DNA from 2 places in the Bradyrhizobium sp. SZCCHNS3052 genome. Region 1 is predicted to be linked to the other one. Evidence: riboswitches for the same ligand, from Rfam matches in the RefSeq annotation. Region 1 holds a riboswitch; the other holds the start of a gene.
The links. Region 1 has a riboswitch for cobalamin ahead of QX073_RS11400 (HupE/UreJ family protein). Riboswitches for the same ligand answer to the same signal wherever they lie in the genome.
Positions count from the first base shown of each region.

Region 2: it holds a riboswitch for cobalamin, as region 1 does, so the genes downstream of both, QX073_RS18215 (TonB-dependent receptor plug domain-containing protein) here and QX073_RS11400 (HupE/UreJ family protein) in region 1, are expected to answer to the same signal.

Region 1 covers NZ_JAUETB010000002.1:705,449-713,600, forward strand. Annotated here, with positions in the region: gene cobD (threonine-phosphate decarboxylase CobD) at 1-253, opposite strand, end outside; gene cbiB (adenosylcobinamide-phosphate synthase CbiB) at 291-1,262, shown strand; gene QX073_RS11385 (cobyric acid synthase) at 1,249-2,742, opposite strand; gene cobO (cob(I)yrinic acid a,c-diamide adenosyltransferase) at 2,747-3,355, opposite strand; gene cobU (bifunctional adenosylcobinamide kinase/adenosylcobinamide-phosphate guanylyltransferase) at 3,372-3,908, opposite strand; cobalamin riboswitch at 3,943-4,136, shown strand; gene QX073_RS11400 (HupE/UreJ family protein) at 4,255-4,887, shown strand; gene QX073_RS11405 (DUF1636 domain-containing protein) at 4,891-5,286, shown strand; gene cobW (cobalamin biosynthesis protein CobW) at 5,307-6,344, shown strand; gene cobN (cobaltochelatase subunit CobN) at 6,354-8,152, shown strand, end outside.
Region 2 covers NZ_JAUETB010000005.1:51,010-59,161, forward strand. Annotated here, with positions in the region: gene QX073_RS18190 (HAMP domain-containing sensor histidine kinase) at 1-132, shown strand, start outside; gene QX073_RS18195 (response regulator transcription factor) at 129-770, shown strand; gene QX073_RS18200 (hypothetical protein) at 802-1,104, opposite strand; gene QX073_RS18205 (SDR family oxidoreductase) at 1,104-1,961, opposite strand; gene QX073_RS18210 (DUF2336 domain-containing protein) at 2,504-3,616, shown strand; cobalamin riboswitch at 3,900-4,118, shown strand; gene QX073_RS18215 (TonB-dependent receptor plug domain-containing protein) at 4,214-6,289, shown strand; gene QX073_RS18220 (hypothetical protein) at 6,365-6,943, shown strand; gene ilvC (ketol-acid reductoisomerase) at 7,029-8,048, opposite strand.

The sequences.
Region 1 (8,152 bases):
TGTCGGGCTCTGCCACGCCATGGCGAGCCGCGGCCGCTGCGCGTAAAGCGTCATTCTCGTATTTGCCAGGCAGACGCGCCCAGCTCTCAGCCGGGATCGCCGGCACGGGATAGGGGATCGGGTTGATTCCAGTCGACAGATCGATCCACGGCTGTGGCGCATCCGGATAGCGACGGCTGATCGCAGCGAGATCGCCGCCGTGAAGGATCGCTTCCGGCTCGTCCGCGCGCATGCTAGTCGCTCTGTCGTCCATCTCTTTCCTTTACATGTCTTTCCTTCAGCGGAGATCGATGTTCGTCTCTCTCGCGCTCACGGCGCTCCTCGTCGAGGCGGCGGTCGGTTATCCCCAGGTCCTGGTGCAGCGGATCGGTCATCCCGTGATGTGGGTGGGCGCGCTGATAGCATGGGGGGACCGCCGCTGGAACAGGGCAGCAGACGGCTTTGCCGCACGACGTGCGCGCGGCATTGCGCTCGTGTGCCTGCTCGTCGCGGGGATGATAGCCACCGGTCTCGCCGCAACATGGGTCATGCAGGCGCTCGTCGGCGAACCGGTCGCAACCATCATCCTTGGTGTGGCGGCAAGCAGCCTGCTGGCCCAGCGCAGTCTCGACACGCATGTCGCCGCGGTTGCAGAGGGACTGGGGCAGGAGGGGCTCGAGGGCGGCCGCCGAGCCGTCTCGATGATCGTCGGCCGCGATCCCGAGCGGCTGGATGAGGCCGGCGTCGCGCGGGCCGCGATCGAGAGCCTGGCAGAAAACTTCTCCGATGGCGTCGTCGCACCCGTGTTCTGGCTCGTCGTCGGCGGGCTGCCGGGCATCCTGATCTACAAGGCTCTCAACACCGCCGACAGCATGATCGGTCATCTCTCGGACCGTCACCGCGCGTTCGGCTGGGCGGCGGCGCGGCTCGACGATCTCGTCAACCTGCCGGCCTCGCGCCTGTCCGCGCTGTGGATCGCAGCCGCCGCGGCCTGCATCCCGAGCGCCTCGGCTTCGGCCGCGGTGCGAGCCGTTGCACGCGATGCGTCGAAGCACCGTTCGCCCAACGCCGGCTGGCCCGAAGCGGCGATGGCCGGTGCGCTCGGACTGCGCTTGGCGGGGCCGCGGGTCTATCACGGTCATCTCGTCACCGATGCCTGGATGGGCGACGGGCGCGCCGATCTCGACGCGTCCGACATCCGGCAGGCCTTGCGGCTGTATCGGCTGGCCTGTCTGGTTCAGGCCCTGGTCGTCGCAGGACTCGTCCTGGTCAGGATCCTGTAGCCGCCACGGGCGGCGCGGGCTTGCTCGCCAATGCCAGGATACGGTCAACGTCGACGTAGCGCTCGAGATGCGCCGCGAGTGCATCCAACGTCGTGTCCACATCGATCTCATAGGAGAGGCCGCTGGTCGTCGCGCCGAGGCCGCGCAGCCAATGGCTGCGCAGGCCGTCGTCGGCGAACAGGCCATGCACGTAGCAGCCGGCTACCAGGCCATCAGGCGCGATGGCGCCATCGCGCCGGCCATCGGAGAAGGTCAGGAAGGGGCGCTGTGTCGCCCGTCCCTCCGTGCGGCCGATGTGCATCTCGTAGCCGCGGAACGAGAGCTTATCGTGCGTCAGCGTGCCCTGGACCTCGCGTAACGCCTTGTCATCGGTCAGGGTCGTTTCGACGTCGAGCAGGCCAAGTCCCGCGACGGAACCAGCTGCACCCTCGTGCCCATCGGGATCGCTGATCACGCGCCCCAGCATCTGATAGCCGCCGCAGATGCCGAGCACGCGACCGCCGCGGCGCAGATGCGCGGCCAGATCGATGTCCCAGCCGGCGCCGCGCAGGGCGGCGAGATCGGCGATCGTCGCCTTCGAGCCCGGCAGGATCACCATCGATGCGTCGCCGGGGATCGGCGTGCCAGGCTGCAAGAACTGCAGATCGATTCCATCTTCCAGCCGCAACGGATCGAACTCGTCGAAATTGGAGATGCGCGGGTAGGCGAGGATGACGACCTTCGGTCGCTGTCCTCCCGATGATCCCCGTTCAGCCAGGCCAAGCGCGTCCTCCGCCGGCAGGCGGCGCGCATCCGGAAAATGTGGAATGAGCCCGAGCGACGTCCACCCCGTCCGCTGCGCGATCTCGTTCATGCCCGATGCAAACAAGGCGGGGTCGCCGCGGAACTTGTTGACGAGGAAACCCGCCACGCGTGCGGCATCGTCGGGCGCGATCACCGTCTTGGTGCCGACCACGCTCGCAATCACGCCGCCCCGATCGATGTCGCCGATCAGCACCACCGGAATCTGCGTCGCCTGCGCGAAACCCATGTTGGCGATGTCGCCGCCGCGCAGGTTGATCTCGGAGGCGGAGCCTGCGCCTTCGACCAGCACGATGTCGGCATCCGCCGCGAGTTGATGGAAGCTGTCGAGCACGGCCGCCATCAGTTGCGGCTTCATCGCCTGATAGGCGGACGCCTTGGCGGTGCCGATGACGCGGCCTTGCACCACGACCTGCGACCCGATCTCGCTTTGTGGCTTCAGCAGCACCGGGTTCATGTGCACCGTCATCGGCCGCCGCGCCGCGCGCGCCTGCAGCGCCTGGGCACGGCCGATCTCGCCGCCATCAGCGGTGACGGCGGCGTTGTTCGACATGTTCTGCGGCTTGAACGGCGCCACCTTGAGGCCGCGCAATGTCAGCGCGCGCGCGAGCCCCGCGACGATCAGCGATTTGCCGACGTCGGAGCCGGTGCCCTGGAACATGATGGCCCGCGCGCTCATGAGCTCAGTACTCGATGCCTTCCTGCGCCCTCACGCCGGCCGCGAAATGATGCTTCACGAGGTTCATCTCGGTGACGAGATCGGCGGCCTCGATCAGCTCCGGCTTGGCGTTGCGCCCGGTGACGACGACGTGCAGATCGGGACGGCGCCCTGCGAGCGTGGCGACGACGTCTGCGATATCAAGGTGATCGTAGCGCAGCGCGATGTTGAGCTCATCGAGGACCAAGAGCCGGATCGACGGATCCGCCATCAGCTCCTTAGCCTTCGCCCAGGCGCGCTCGGCCGCGGCGACGTCGCGCGCACGATCCTGCGTCTCCCACGTAAAGCCTTCCCCGAGCGTGTGCCACGACACCTGATCGCCGAACTTCTCGATCGCCTTGCGCTCGCCGGTTTCCCACGCGCCTTTGCCGAACTGCACGACGCCGATGCGAAAGCCGCGGCCGAGTGCGCGCAGCATCAGGCCCCACGCCGCCGTCGATTTTCCCTTGCCCTTGCCGGTGTGAACGATCAGCAGGCCCTTCTCCACGGTTTTGGAGGCGACCTCGGCATCCTGCACCGCCTTGCGGTTCTCCATCTTCGCCTTGTGGCGTGAATCGTCGGCGCTTCCGGTCATCGGCATTGTCTCCTCGTCACTTCAACGTCAGCGGCAGTCCCGCCGCCATCAGGATCACGCGATCCGCTAAGGCCGCGACGTCCTGGTTCAGTCGCCCCTGGGCATCGCGAAAGGCGCGTGCGAGCGCGTTGTCCGGCACGATGCCCAGTCCGACTTCGTTGGACACGGCCACGATCGGGCCATGCGCGTTCCTGAGCGCGTCGATCAACTCGGCTGATCTTGCCGCCACGTTCATGTCGGCGAGCATCACGTTGCTGAGCCAGAGTGTCAGGCAATCGATCAGCATCGGTACGCCCGATTCTCCGCTTGCCCGGACGAGACCCGCGAGATCATGCGCCGTCTCCAGCGTCTGCCATCCCTCGGCGCGGCGCGCCTTGTGCTGGGCGATCCGGTCGGTCATTTCGGCGTCGAAGGCCTGCGCGGTCGCAACATAGGTCCAAGGCGGCGGAAGGGCGGTGACGAGGGCCTCGGCATGGCGGCTCTTGCCCGAGCGCGCACCGCCGAGCACCAGCGTCAGGCGCGGCAGGGCGGGATGCGGCGGGGCGGGGACCATGGGGACGATTCCGATTGACGGGCTTTGGTGCGACCCGTATCTAACAGATGACGGTTCTCCGAAAGGAGAGATTTAGGGAACACGGTGCGGGTTCTTGACCCAAGGCCGTGGCTGCCCCCGCAACTGTAATCGGCGAGTGTGAGGCCAAGACACCACTGGGAAACCGGGAAGGTGGCTTCATGCGGTGACCCGAGAGCCAGGAGACCTGCCGTCGACATTGCTGTTGGCCGACCCGTCGCGCGGGGAGTCGCGATGCTGGTTCTGATCCCGCCGGGATGGGCGGGGTGCCGTCGGATGCAGCGCATCGTCCGGTCCTCTGGGGAGCCGGCAAGCGACGGAGACGGCCATGAAGTTGACCCGTACCACGACCTTTGCAGCCGCGAGCCTGGTGCTGCTCGCCACCGATCCCGCCTTCGCGCATCACATGATGGGGGGCAAGCTGCCGCAGACGTTTGCGCAGGGGATGCTGTCCGGCCTCGGCCATCCTGTCATCGGAATCGACCATCTGGCGGCGATCGTGGGCGCGGGCATCGTTGCAGCGCTTCTGGGCCGCGGCTTCGCGCCGGTGCTCGCCTTCACCACCGCGATGATCGCGGGCGTCGGCCTTCATGTGGCCAAGGCCAACATCCCGGCTGCCGAGCTGCTGGTCGGCCTGACCACCGTCGTGGTTGGGCTGGTGGTGGTGATGCGTGGCCGTTTCGGTGTGCTGCCCGTCGCCGGCCTGTTCGCCGTGACCGGTCTCGTCCATGGATATGCGCTGGGCGAATCGATCGTCGGGGCCGAGAATACCCCGCTCGGGGCCTATCTCGTCGGTCTGCTCGTGATCCAGACCATCGTCGCCGCCGGCGCGTTCCTCGGCACCAGGCTGCTGTCGGCGAAGGCCAAGACGGCTGCGCCGCTGGCGCTGCGGCTCGCGGGCGCTGCCATCGTGCTGGTGGGTGGGGTCGCCGCGGCGACGGCGGCCGGCGTGATCGGCTGATTGATGACCGCATCCGAGACTGGTGAGACGACGCTGTTCGTCTGCGTCACTTGCCGTTCGCAGGGGACGGAACCTACGCCGCCTGATCAGCCGCGGGCCGGAGCCCGTTTGCTCGCCGCGATCGAGACGTTGCCGACCGCGCAGCGCGCCGGTGTCACCGTTGTCGGTGTCGAGTGTCTGTCGAACTGCAATCGTGCGTGCACGGTTGCGGTGACGGCGCCGGGCAAATGGACCTATGTGCTCGGCGCGCTCGATCCGGATCTGCATGCGCGGGATGTGCTGACATTTGCGCAACTGCATCAGCGCCATGACGCCGGTCTGCCGGCCTGGCGCGAGCGTCCCGAATACATTCGCAAGAACACCGTCGCGCGCGTGCCTGCGCTGTCAGCGCCACGCTGAAAACGAGAGATCGCATCGCCATGACGAAGTCGTTCGCCAAGACGCCTTGCACCATCGTCACCGGTTTCCTCGGCGCCGGCAAGACCACGCTGGTGCGCAACCTGATCGAGACCGCGAACGGTCGCCGGCTCGCCATCATCGTCAACGAGTTCGGCGATGTCGGCATCGACGGCGACATCCTGAAAGGCTGCGGCGTGCCGGACTGTCCGGAGGATCGCATCGTCGAGCTGTCGAACGGCTGCCTGTGCTGCACCGTTGCCGATGATTTCGTGCCGGCGCTCAGGAGCCTGCTGGATCAGAAGGAGCCGCCCGAGCATATCGTGATCGAGACCTCGGGGCTGGCGCTGCCGAAGCCGCTGGTGCAGGCCTTCAACTGGCCGGAGATCGCGACGCGCGTCACCGTCGACGGCGTCGTTGCGGTCGTCGATGGTCCGGCGGTGGTCGCGGGACGCTTCGCCGATGATCCCGAAGCGCTCGCCGCGCAGCGCGCCACCGATGCGTCGCTCGATCACGACAATCCGCTGGAGGAGGTCTACGAGGACCAGCTGCTGTGCGCCGATCTCGTCGTGATGAACAAGAGCGACCTGATGAGCGAGGAGCAGCGCAAGGATGTCGCCGCCGAGATCGCGGCGAAGGTGCAGCGTGCCGTCAAGGTGATCGCGACGGAGCACGGCAGGCTGTCGGCTTCGGTGCTGCTCGGGCTCGGTGCCGCCGCGGAGGACGATCTCGCGGCCCGGCCGTCGCATCACGACAACGAGGCCGAGCACGATCACGACGATTTCGAGAGTTTCGTGCTCGACGTTCCGGCGCAGGCTTCGCCCGATGCGCTCGTCGACCGCATCGCGGCCGCCGTCGACGCACATGATGTGTTGCGGGTGAAAGGGTTCGTGGAAGTCGCCGGCAAGCCGCTGCGCCTCCTGGTGCAGGCCGTCGGCAGCCGCATCCAGCATCAGTTCGAGCGCCCGTGGCGCTTGGGCGAATCGCGGCAGGGGCGGCTGGTGATCATCGGCGAGCGCGGCCTCGATGCCGCCGCCATCCAGAGCCTGATCACAGGATAGGCGTCACCGATGCACCTGCTGGCGACGACGGGCGCGGATCTCGACGACCTCGAACAGGCCGTGGATCTTGCACAGTCGCCGGCCGAGATCGTCGTGCTGTCGTTCTCGGACACCGACCTGTCGGCGCTGGCCGAAGCCTGGACCGTGTCGTCGGATGACCTGCCGAGCCTGCGCCTCGCCAGCTTGAAACGGCTGAAGCATCCGATGTCGGTCGATCTCTATGTCGACCGCGTCGTGCTGGGCGCGCGCGCCGTCGTCGTGCGCTGTCTCGGCGGGCTCGACTATTGGCGCTACGGGCTGGAGCGCATCGCATCGGTCTGCCGCAGCCGCCACATCCTGTTCGCGGCACTGCCGGGTGACGATCGCGCCGACGACAGGCTTGCTGAGCTCTCGACCTTGCCGCAGGACGCGACCTCGCGTCTCTACGGTTATCTGCACGAGGGCGGGGTCGGCAATGCGCGCGAGGCCCTGCGCTATCTCGCGACGCTGCTCGGGCGCGACGCGCAGTTTGCCGAACCGATCGCGATCGGTTCGATCGTCGGCTTCATGCCCGATCGCGGAGCCGTCGGCATCGATGATCTCTGCAGCCATGATGATGCGCGGCCGAGCGCGCTGATCGTGTTCTACCGTGCGAGCCTGCTCGCTGCCGATACGGCCGGGATTGCTGAGCTGATGCGGGTGATCGAAGCCAAAGGGCTGGCGGCAGTCGCGGTCGCGGTGACCAGCCTGAAGGATCCCAATATTGGGGATGCACTGGCGCGACTCGTCCAGCGCCGGCGTCCTGCGATCATTTTGAACGCCACCGCGTTCTCGGCGCTGCGCGACGACGGCACCACGGTGCTCGACGTGGCCGATGCACCAGTTCTGCAAATCATCCAGGCGCAGAGCACGGAAGAGGCCTGGGCCTCGTCGGTGCGCGGACTGTCGCCGACGGACCTTGCGATGAATGTCGTGCTACCGGAGCTCGACGGCCGGCTGTTGGCGCGCCCGATTGCGTTCAAGGGCGAGGCGCCGGCGGATGAGCGTCTGCAGTTCAGCGCGATGCGCTATGTGCCTCAACAGGACCGCATTGCTTACGTCGCGCAACTGGCGGCGCGATGGGCGCAATTGCGGGGGCTGCCGGCCAGCGAGCGGCGCGTGGCGCTGGTACTCTCCGATTATCCGTCGCGCGGCGGGCGTTGCGGCTACGCCGTCGGTCTCGACACCAGCGCAAGCGCAGCCGCCATTGCGCGGTTGTTGGCGGAGGCGGGGTACGATATCGGCCGTGTAGCGCCGACTGCGGACGATATCGAAACGCTGCTGCGGGACGAGGCAGATCAGCTCGTGGTGCCGCTCGCGGCCTATCGGTGTGCTCTGGCGCCGTTGCCGGACGATCTGCAGCGTGCGCTACATGACATCTGGGGAGAGGCGGAAGCGGACCCGGCGTTCCGGGATGGCGCCTTCCATTTTCCGGTGCTGCGTGCGGGAAAACTCCTGATCTTGTTGCAACCGGATCGTGGCAGTCGCGCCGATCGCAAGTCCGGTTATCACGACACCAGCGTGCCGCCGCGGCACGCCTATGTCGCGCTCTATGCATATCTGCGAGAGGCCGAGCGGATCGATGCGCTGATCCATCTTGGTGCGCATGGCACGCTGGAATGGCTGCCGGGCAAGGCGCTGGCGCTGTCAAATGCGTGCTGGCCCGACGCCGTACTGGGCCCGCTGCCGGTGATCTACCCCTTCATCGTCAACAATCCCGGCGAAGCGATGCAGGCCAAGCGGCGGTTGTCGGCACTGACGCTCGGGCATCTGACGCCGCCGCTGTCGCA
Region 2 (8,152 bases), on a different contig from region 1:
GAGCGCGTCGCCTCCATGGGAGGCCAGATGAGCTTCGCCGCCACCTCCGGCGGCGCGCGCCTCCACGTCGAGATTCCGGTCCCGGCCCTCTCGCCTGCGCCGACCCAGCCGGAAACGGCATGTGCGGCATGACGACCCCCGCCGGCACCATCCTGCTGGTCGACGACCATGCCGTGGTCCGCGAGGGCTACAGGTCGATGCTGCAGAAGCAGCCGGGGCTGCGCGTGGTCGCCGAAGCCGCCGATGGCGCCGAAGCCTACCGGCTGTTCAAGGAGGTCAGGCCCGATCTCGTCATCATGGACCTGACCATGCCGGGCGTCGGCGGCATCGAGGGCATCCGCCGCATCCGGCAATGGGATCGCGGCGCGCGCATCCTCGTCTTCACCATGCATGAGAATGCCGGCTTCGCGGTGCAGGCGATCCGCGCCGGCGCCCGCGGCTATGTCACCAAGAGCAGCCCGCCGGAGACGCTCGTGCGCGCCGTCATGGACGTCCTCGCGGGCCGCATCGCGATCAGCCCCGACATCGATCACGAGCTCGCGCTCAGCCGCCTCGCCGGCGAGCGCGCGGCCGCCGACGTCCTGTCCGCGCGCGAGTTCGAGGTGATGCAGATGCTGCTCGCCGAACGCACCACCGACGAGATCGCGTCAGCGTTGCATCTCAGCCCGAAGACGGTCGCCAACCTGCACTCGCTGATCAAGGACAAGCTCGGCGTGGCCAGCGACATCGAGCTGGTGCGGCTGGCGCTGCGGCAGGGCCTGCTGACCTGAGCCCGCAGGGCTTACATCCCCGCCAGGATTGTCAGGAGTCGCCAGCGTTGCCCTGCGGCGTCGCTGCCGCTTCCGGCGCCGTGACCGGATCGTCGATCAGGTGAAATGCGCGCCCGAGCCGGCGCTGCACGCTCATCACGGCGCGGTCGACGTCGCTGATCAGGCTGTCGCCGAGAACGACGTGCGGGATCTCCCAGTTGCGGCCGCTGCGCACGTCGAGCGCATGAACGGCCGGCACGCGTGCCGTCTCGCAGCCCGGCTGCGCGCGAAGTTCCTCCTCGACCAGGCGGGTCAGCTCCGCCTGGGTCTTGCCGATGGTCGTCATCGCCGGCATCAGGGCCTGATCGCGGGCATCAGGCCGAGCCGCTTGGCGATGATGCGATCGACGGTCCGTTTCGGAAGCACCCGCACGATCCATTGCCTCATGGCATCGGGCGCGATCTCGTAGCGCACCTTGGGCGCCGGCAAGGTCAAGGCGTCGGCCACCCGCGCGGCGATGGTCTCGGCCGGCAGCCCGGACTGGCCGAGATGCAGCATGAAGGCGCGGATCTTCTGCAGCGCCGGGAAGAACGGCGAGGCCTGATACGGCGACAGGTCGACTTCGTCGGCCTTGGCCCAGATCGGCGTCTTCACCGCGCCCGGCGCGATGACGATGACGTCGATCCCGAACAGCATCAGCTCACGGCGCAGGCTCTCGGACAGCCCTTCGACCGCATGCTTGGAGGTCGAATAGGGCGCCATCAGCGGGTTGCCGTTGCGGCCCGCGACTGAGCTGATCATCACGATCCGGCCGCGCTCTCCCGTCATGGCTGGATCGGCCCCGAGCAGCGGCGCGAACGCCTGGGTCGCGATGACCGGGCCGATGACGTTGACCTCCATCTGATGGCGGAACTGCGCGATCGGCAGCTCCGTCACGGGACCGGCGACGGCGATGCCGGCATTGTTGACGAGACCGGCGAGCGTCTCGCCCTTGAGCGCCGCTCGCACCTCGCCGGCGGCCGCCTTCACCGCCGCCTCGTCGGTCACGTCGAACAGCAGCGGCATGAAGTTGGCGCCGAGCTCGCCGCGCAGACGGTCTGCGTCGGCCTGCTTGCGAACGCTGCCGAACACGCGAAAGCCGCGCGCGAGCAGGAGCTTCGAACAGGCGAACCCGATGCCGGTGGATGCGCCGGTGATGACGACGGATTTCATGGTGACCTCAACGATTTGCGCGGCGATTATCGCACGAGATGCGGCAGGATGCTGGCGCTGATTTTTCGCGCGAGGTCATCGCCCGCCGAGCCTGCCCCGGAACATCGGGTGACGCCACGCATCGCACGGCGCGTCGGCAAAATGGCCGCGGCAAGAATGGGATTTAAGTTTCAAGGCTTGGGAGGATGACAGCTGACGTGAGATCGAGGGCAGCGAGCAAGTTGGATGAAGGAAGGTTTGTGACCTTATGAGATCATTAACCTTTCCGCTTCGCTGGCCTGTCGTCGCCGCGTCTGCGGGGAGGTGTTCGCACCTCATTCCATCGCCTGTCCGGCGAATCTCCGGAAGACCGGGCTCCAGCCCGTCATCCCCCCTATATGTATCGTCTTAATTTTCCGTATCCGTGTTTCTCCGGAGTACTACGCCTTCGGCCCCTAACGCATTGTTATCGCCCGTGCCGAAAACTGCTCCGGCCGAAAGCCTTGCAGCGGATCACAATCGCGTTGCTGTCGCTCCGGCAATCCGGACAAACGAGCGCGATCGTGTCACAGCCAGAACAGCTTCCGCCTTCAGAAGACTCCATCATCACCGAACTCGAAGAGGCCGTCCGCAGCGGCACCTCGGCGAAGCGCGTCAACACGCTGCGCCAGGTCACCAACCTGTTCCTGCATGACGGCGAACGCCTCAGCGAGGACCAGATCAAGGTATTCGACAACGTGCTGTGCATGCTGGTCTCGCGGGTCGAGACCCGCGCGCGAGCCGAGCTCAGCAAGCATCTCGCGCCGGTCGACTACGCGCCCGTCGAATTGATCCAGCAGCTCGCCCGCGACGACGAGATCTCGGTGGCCGAGAACGTGCTGATGCACTCGAGCCGGCTCACCGAGCATACGCTGGTGGAGGTCGCGGCGACCAAGGGCCAGGATCACCTGATGGCGATCTCCAGCCGTCCGCATCTGACCGAGGCGGTGACCGACATCATCGTCGACCGCGGCGAGCGCCGGGTGATCCGCAAGCTCGCCAACAACCAGACCGCGCGCTTCTCCGAGTCCGGCTATTCCGGGATGATGGCGCATGCCGAGGACGACGACGAATTGTCCGAGATCATCGGGCTGCGCGTCGACCTGCCCACCAAGCACCTGCGCGACCTCCTGCGCCGCGCGACCGAAGCCGTGCGCGCCAGGCTGATGGCCTCGGCGCCGCCGGCGTTGCAACAGGAGATCAAGAAGATCCTCAAGGCGATCGCCGACGTTGCGCGCAGCGACGGCGGCCTGGTCGGGCGCGACTTCACGCTGGCCGAAGAGGCCGTCAAGCGCATGAAGGGGCTGAACGAGCTCAACGATGCCGCCATCGCCTTCTTCGCCGAGACCCGCCGCTTCGGCGAGGTTTCCGCCGCACTCGGCCTGCTCAACAACGTCCCGACCGAGATGATGGCCAAGGTGCTCGAAGGCCCGCGCACCGACATCGTGCTGATCCCTTGCCGTGCCGCCGGGCTGGCCTGGTCGGTGGTGGCGAAAATCCTGACCCACCGGCCAATCAAGCACGCCATCGACAGCGACACGCTCAAGCTCGCGGAACGCGACTACGGCCGCCTGTCGCTCGACACCGCCCAGCGCACGCTGCGATTCTGGATGGTGCACAACAAGGTCGAGAAGTGAGCGGGCGCTCACAAGACGCGATCCTCATCAGCAACGACTCTCGAGCCTTCTCATACTCCGCTGTCGTCCCTGCGAACGCAGGGACCCATACCGCGTGATGTGAATTGGCGGAAAATGTCTTGATCGTCGTCCTTCGCCACACGACCGCCGGTGGCTATGGGTCACTGCGAACGCAGGGACGACGGCTATGGCTGTCGCAGGCGGCCGGGCATCACCAAGCCGACCGGCCAGCGTTATCGCCAGGAGATCGCCGGGCGCCGGATTGACTTTGGTGCGCCCGCACTCCTACGGTGATCGCGACGGTGCCCCTCGACCGGGGCTCAAAAGGGAATGCGGTGCCGGATGCGTCTCGCAAGGGACGTGACTGAAGGCCGCAGCTGCCCCCGCAACTGTAAGCGGCGAATCTCGCGTCAAAGGCCACTGGGAAATCTCGGTCCCGGGAAGGCGACGTGGAGGTGATGACCCGCGAGCCAGGAGACCTGCCGTCAGCCGTGGTCACACGCGAGGATGCCGGTCGGGGCGTTATTGGCATCGTTTTCAGGCAAGCCTGCGAAGGCCTGCATGAGACCTCGTTCGCGGTGACGTGCCACTGACGTCATGCCGAGGTTCCTCGTGTCTCCCGTTCCCCATGCCAGGCGCAGTCGCGCCCTTCTGTCGTCGTTCTGCGTCCTCTCGTCATTCGCCCTGCTCGGCCCCTCGTCCACAGCAGCGCAGCAATCCGCCTCCCCCGACCTTCTGCCCCCGGTTGAGGTCGACCCGCCGCGCGAGCCGATCGCTCAGAAACCAGCCATCCCCCGCAGAACCGGCAACGCCGCGCATCAGCAGGTGCCGGCGGCAAAGCCGGCCGCGCCGGCCAGCCCCCCCGTCGCCGTCAGCCCGACCGGTGTCGTCACGCCAGTCGCCCACGTCGCGAATGCGATCACCGTGATGACCGACAAGGACATCGCCGGGCAGCAGGCCCGCACGGTGCCGGACATCCTGAGCACGATCCCCGGATTGAACGTGGTGCAGGCCGGCGGCCCGGGCGGCCAGACCAACGTCTTCATGCGCGGCACCAACGCCAATCACACCAAGCTCTTCATCGACGGCATCGACGTCGGCGATGTCACCAACGGCAATGGCGCGTTCGATTTCGCGCATCTGCTCGCCGCCGACATCCAGCAGTTCGAGGTGCTGCGCGGGCCGCAGAGCGGGCTCTACGGCTCGGATGCGATCGGCGGGGTGATCTCGGTGATCACGCGCAAGGGCGAGGGCCCGGCGCGCGCGACCGCCTCGGTCGAGAGCGGCTCGTTCAAGACCTTCAACCAGTCAGCCGGCGTCAGCGGCTCACAAAACAATATCAACTACGCGATCAATGTCGCGCATCTGCACGCCGGCGACGTTCCGGTGACCCCGTGGCAGCTGCTGCCTGCGGGGCAGAAGGCCATCGGCAATGCCTACGACAACGTCACCGCCTCGGCCAAGCTGGGCGTCGACCTCAACGAGGCCTGGACGCTGAACTCGGTGATTCGATACACCGACGCGACGCTGCTGTTCACCGGCGACAGCGGCTTTCCGAGCTTTCCCGACGCGGCCCAGAGCAACCACACCGTCCACCAGCTTGCAACACGCCAGGAAGCCGTGTGGTCGCTGCTCGGCGGCCGCATCCGGAACTACTTCGGCGCCAACTATGTGAACAACCGGTCGTCCGATCTGACGGCTGGCAATCCGGTGGCGGCGGTCGCGACCGGCGAGCGCATCAAGTATGACTGGCACGCGGTGACCGAGCTGGCGCCGCATAACAATCTCGTCGTCGGCCTGGAGCAGCAGACCGAGCGGCTGAAGACCGCCGACCTCTCGGCCGAGAATGGCAACAAGGCCGGCTTCGTCGAGCTGCAGACCGAGTTCGTGAAGCGCTGGTTCTTGGTGGCGAGCCTGCGCAACGACGTCAACGACCAGTTCGGCGGCCATGGCACCTACCGGATCGCGCCGGCGGTGATCCTGCCGGTGACCGAGACCAAGCTGAAGGCGAGCTACGGCACCGGCTTCAAGGCGCCGACCCTGAGCCAGTTGCACCAGGATTTTCCGGCGTTCAACTTCTTCGCCAATCCCAACCTCCGGCCGGAGCAGAGCACCGGCTACGACGCCGGCTTCGAGCAGCCGCTGTTCGACGATCGTCTCCGCTTCGGCGCGACCTACTTCCACAACAGCATCACCGACTTGATCAATTTCAACGCGACCTTCACCTCCTACGCCAATGTCGGCCTCGCGACGACCGAGGGCACCGAGAGCTTCGTGACCGCTGATCTCACCGACCGGATCTCGCTGCGTGCGGACTACACGTTCACCCGCGCGGTCGATGCGGCCACCGGCCTGCAGCTGTTGCGGCGGCCGAAGGAGAAATGGAGCGCCACCGCGACATGGGCGCCGATCGATGCGCTGACGCTGTCAGCGACGCTGCTGCACATCGGCGACTGGCTCGACGTCAGCCGCGACGGCATGACCACCGGCCTCGTCGCGCCCGGCTATACGGTCGTCAACCTGCGCAGCGACTACGCGCTGTCCGACCAGGTCAAGCTGTTCGGCCGGATCGACAACCTCTTCAACCATCACTACCAGAACCCGACCGGATTCCTCGCGCCGGGCTTCGGCGTGTTCGGCGGCATCCGGGTGGCGAGCTTCGGCGTGCAGTGACGCTGCCGACCAACCTCCCGGCGGCTGACAGAAGCTGCCGAAATGGACTACAATCGCAACAGAAGGAGATGTTCCATGACTCTCGACGTCCTCGACCGGTCTGGTACCGAGGCTCGCCTCGCGCCCGTTCCGCAACGGCACGCCGCTGCGTTCTGCTTCGCGCTGCTGACAGGGGCCTGCGCGCTGGCGAGCCTTGTGTTCGCCTGCGCGACGCCGTTTGCGGCCTTCGCCGTGATCGCCGCCGCCATGCTGCCGCTGCGCGCGGCGCTGCCGGTGATGCTCGGCGCCTGGCTGGTCAACCAGGGCATCGGCTTCGGCGCGCTGCACTATCCGGTCGATGCCAACACGCTGGCCTGGGGCGCCATGATCGGCGTGGCGGCGCTCAGCGCCACCGTTGTGGCCCGCATGGCCCTGGCGACCTTGCGCACAGCACCAGCGACGGTCGCGCTTGCCGTCGCGCTCCCCAGTGCCTACGCCGCCTATGAGCTGGTGCTGCTGGCCGCCACGCCCGCACTCGGCGGCGCCGCGAGCTTCGCGCTCCCGATCGTCGCCCGCCTCGGCCTGACCAGCGCCGCCTGGCTCGTCGGCCTCGTCGCCGTCAGCGAGATCGTCCGCCTGCTGACGCCGGTGGCGTCGCGCCGCGCGGCGTCCTGAACGCGCCGGCGGACCTTCAACGACCCCAAACAAAAACGGCGGGCCTCTGCCCGCCGTTTTCATTTCTCGGTTTCGCCGCAAGACCTCAGTTCTTCGACTTGTCGACCAGCGCGCCCTTCTTGATCCAGGGCATCATGTCGCGCAGGCGGGCGCCGACTTCCTCGATCGGGTGCTGGGCAAGCTTGGCCCGGGTCGCCTTGAACGAGGTCTGGTTGACCTTGTTCTCCAGCATCCAGTCGCGCGCGAAGCGGCCTGACTGGATGTCGTCGAGCACGCGCTTCATCTCGGCCTTGGTCTCCGGCGTGATGATGCGCGGGCCGGTGACGTACTCGCCGTATTCGGCGGTGTTGGAGATCGAGTAGTTCATGTTGGCGATGCCGCCTTCATAGATCAGGTCGACGATCAGCTTGACCTCGTGCAGGCACTCGAAATAGGCCATCTCCGGCGCGTAGCCGGCCTCGGTCAGCGTCTCGTAGCCGGCCTTGATCAGCTCGACCAGGCCGCCGCACAGCACCGCCTGTTCGCCGAACAGGTCGGTCTCGCACTCTTCCTTGAACGTGGTCTCGATGATGCCGGCGCGGCCGCCGCCGATCGCCGAGGCGTAGGACAGGCCGAGGTCATGGGCATTGCCCGAGGAGTCCTTGGCGATCGCGATCAGGCAGGGCACGCCGCCGCCGCGCTGGTACTCCGAGCGGACGGTATGGCCGGGGCCCTTCGGCGCGATCATCAGCACGTCGAGATCGGCGCGCGGGTCCAGCAGGTTGAAGTGGACGTTGAGGCCGTGCGCGAACACCAGCGCGGCGCCCTGCTTCATGTTGTCGTGCAGGTGCTCGCGGTAGATGTCGCCCTGCAGCTCGTCCGGCGTCAGCATCATCACGAGGTCGGCCCACTTCGCGGCCTCGGCGACTTCCATCACCTTGAAGCCGGCGCCTTCGGCCTTCTTGGCGGAGGCCGAGCCCTTGCGCAGCGCGATCGCGACGTCCTTGACGCCGGAATCCTTCAGGTTGAGCGCGTGGGCATGGCCCTGGCTGCCATAGCCGACGATGACGACCTTCTTGCCCTTGATCAGGTTCAGATCGGCGTCGCGATCGTAGTAGACACGCATTGTCGTTTCCTCTTTGAGATGGCCGGAATTGGCTGGAAAGTCAGACGCTTGGGTGAGGCACGGGCGGCTGCGCCCGGACGAAATCCGGCCCGTGTCTAGAGCAT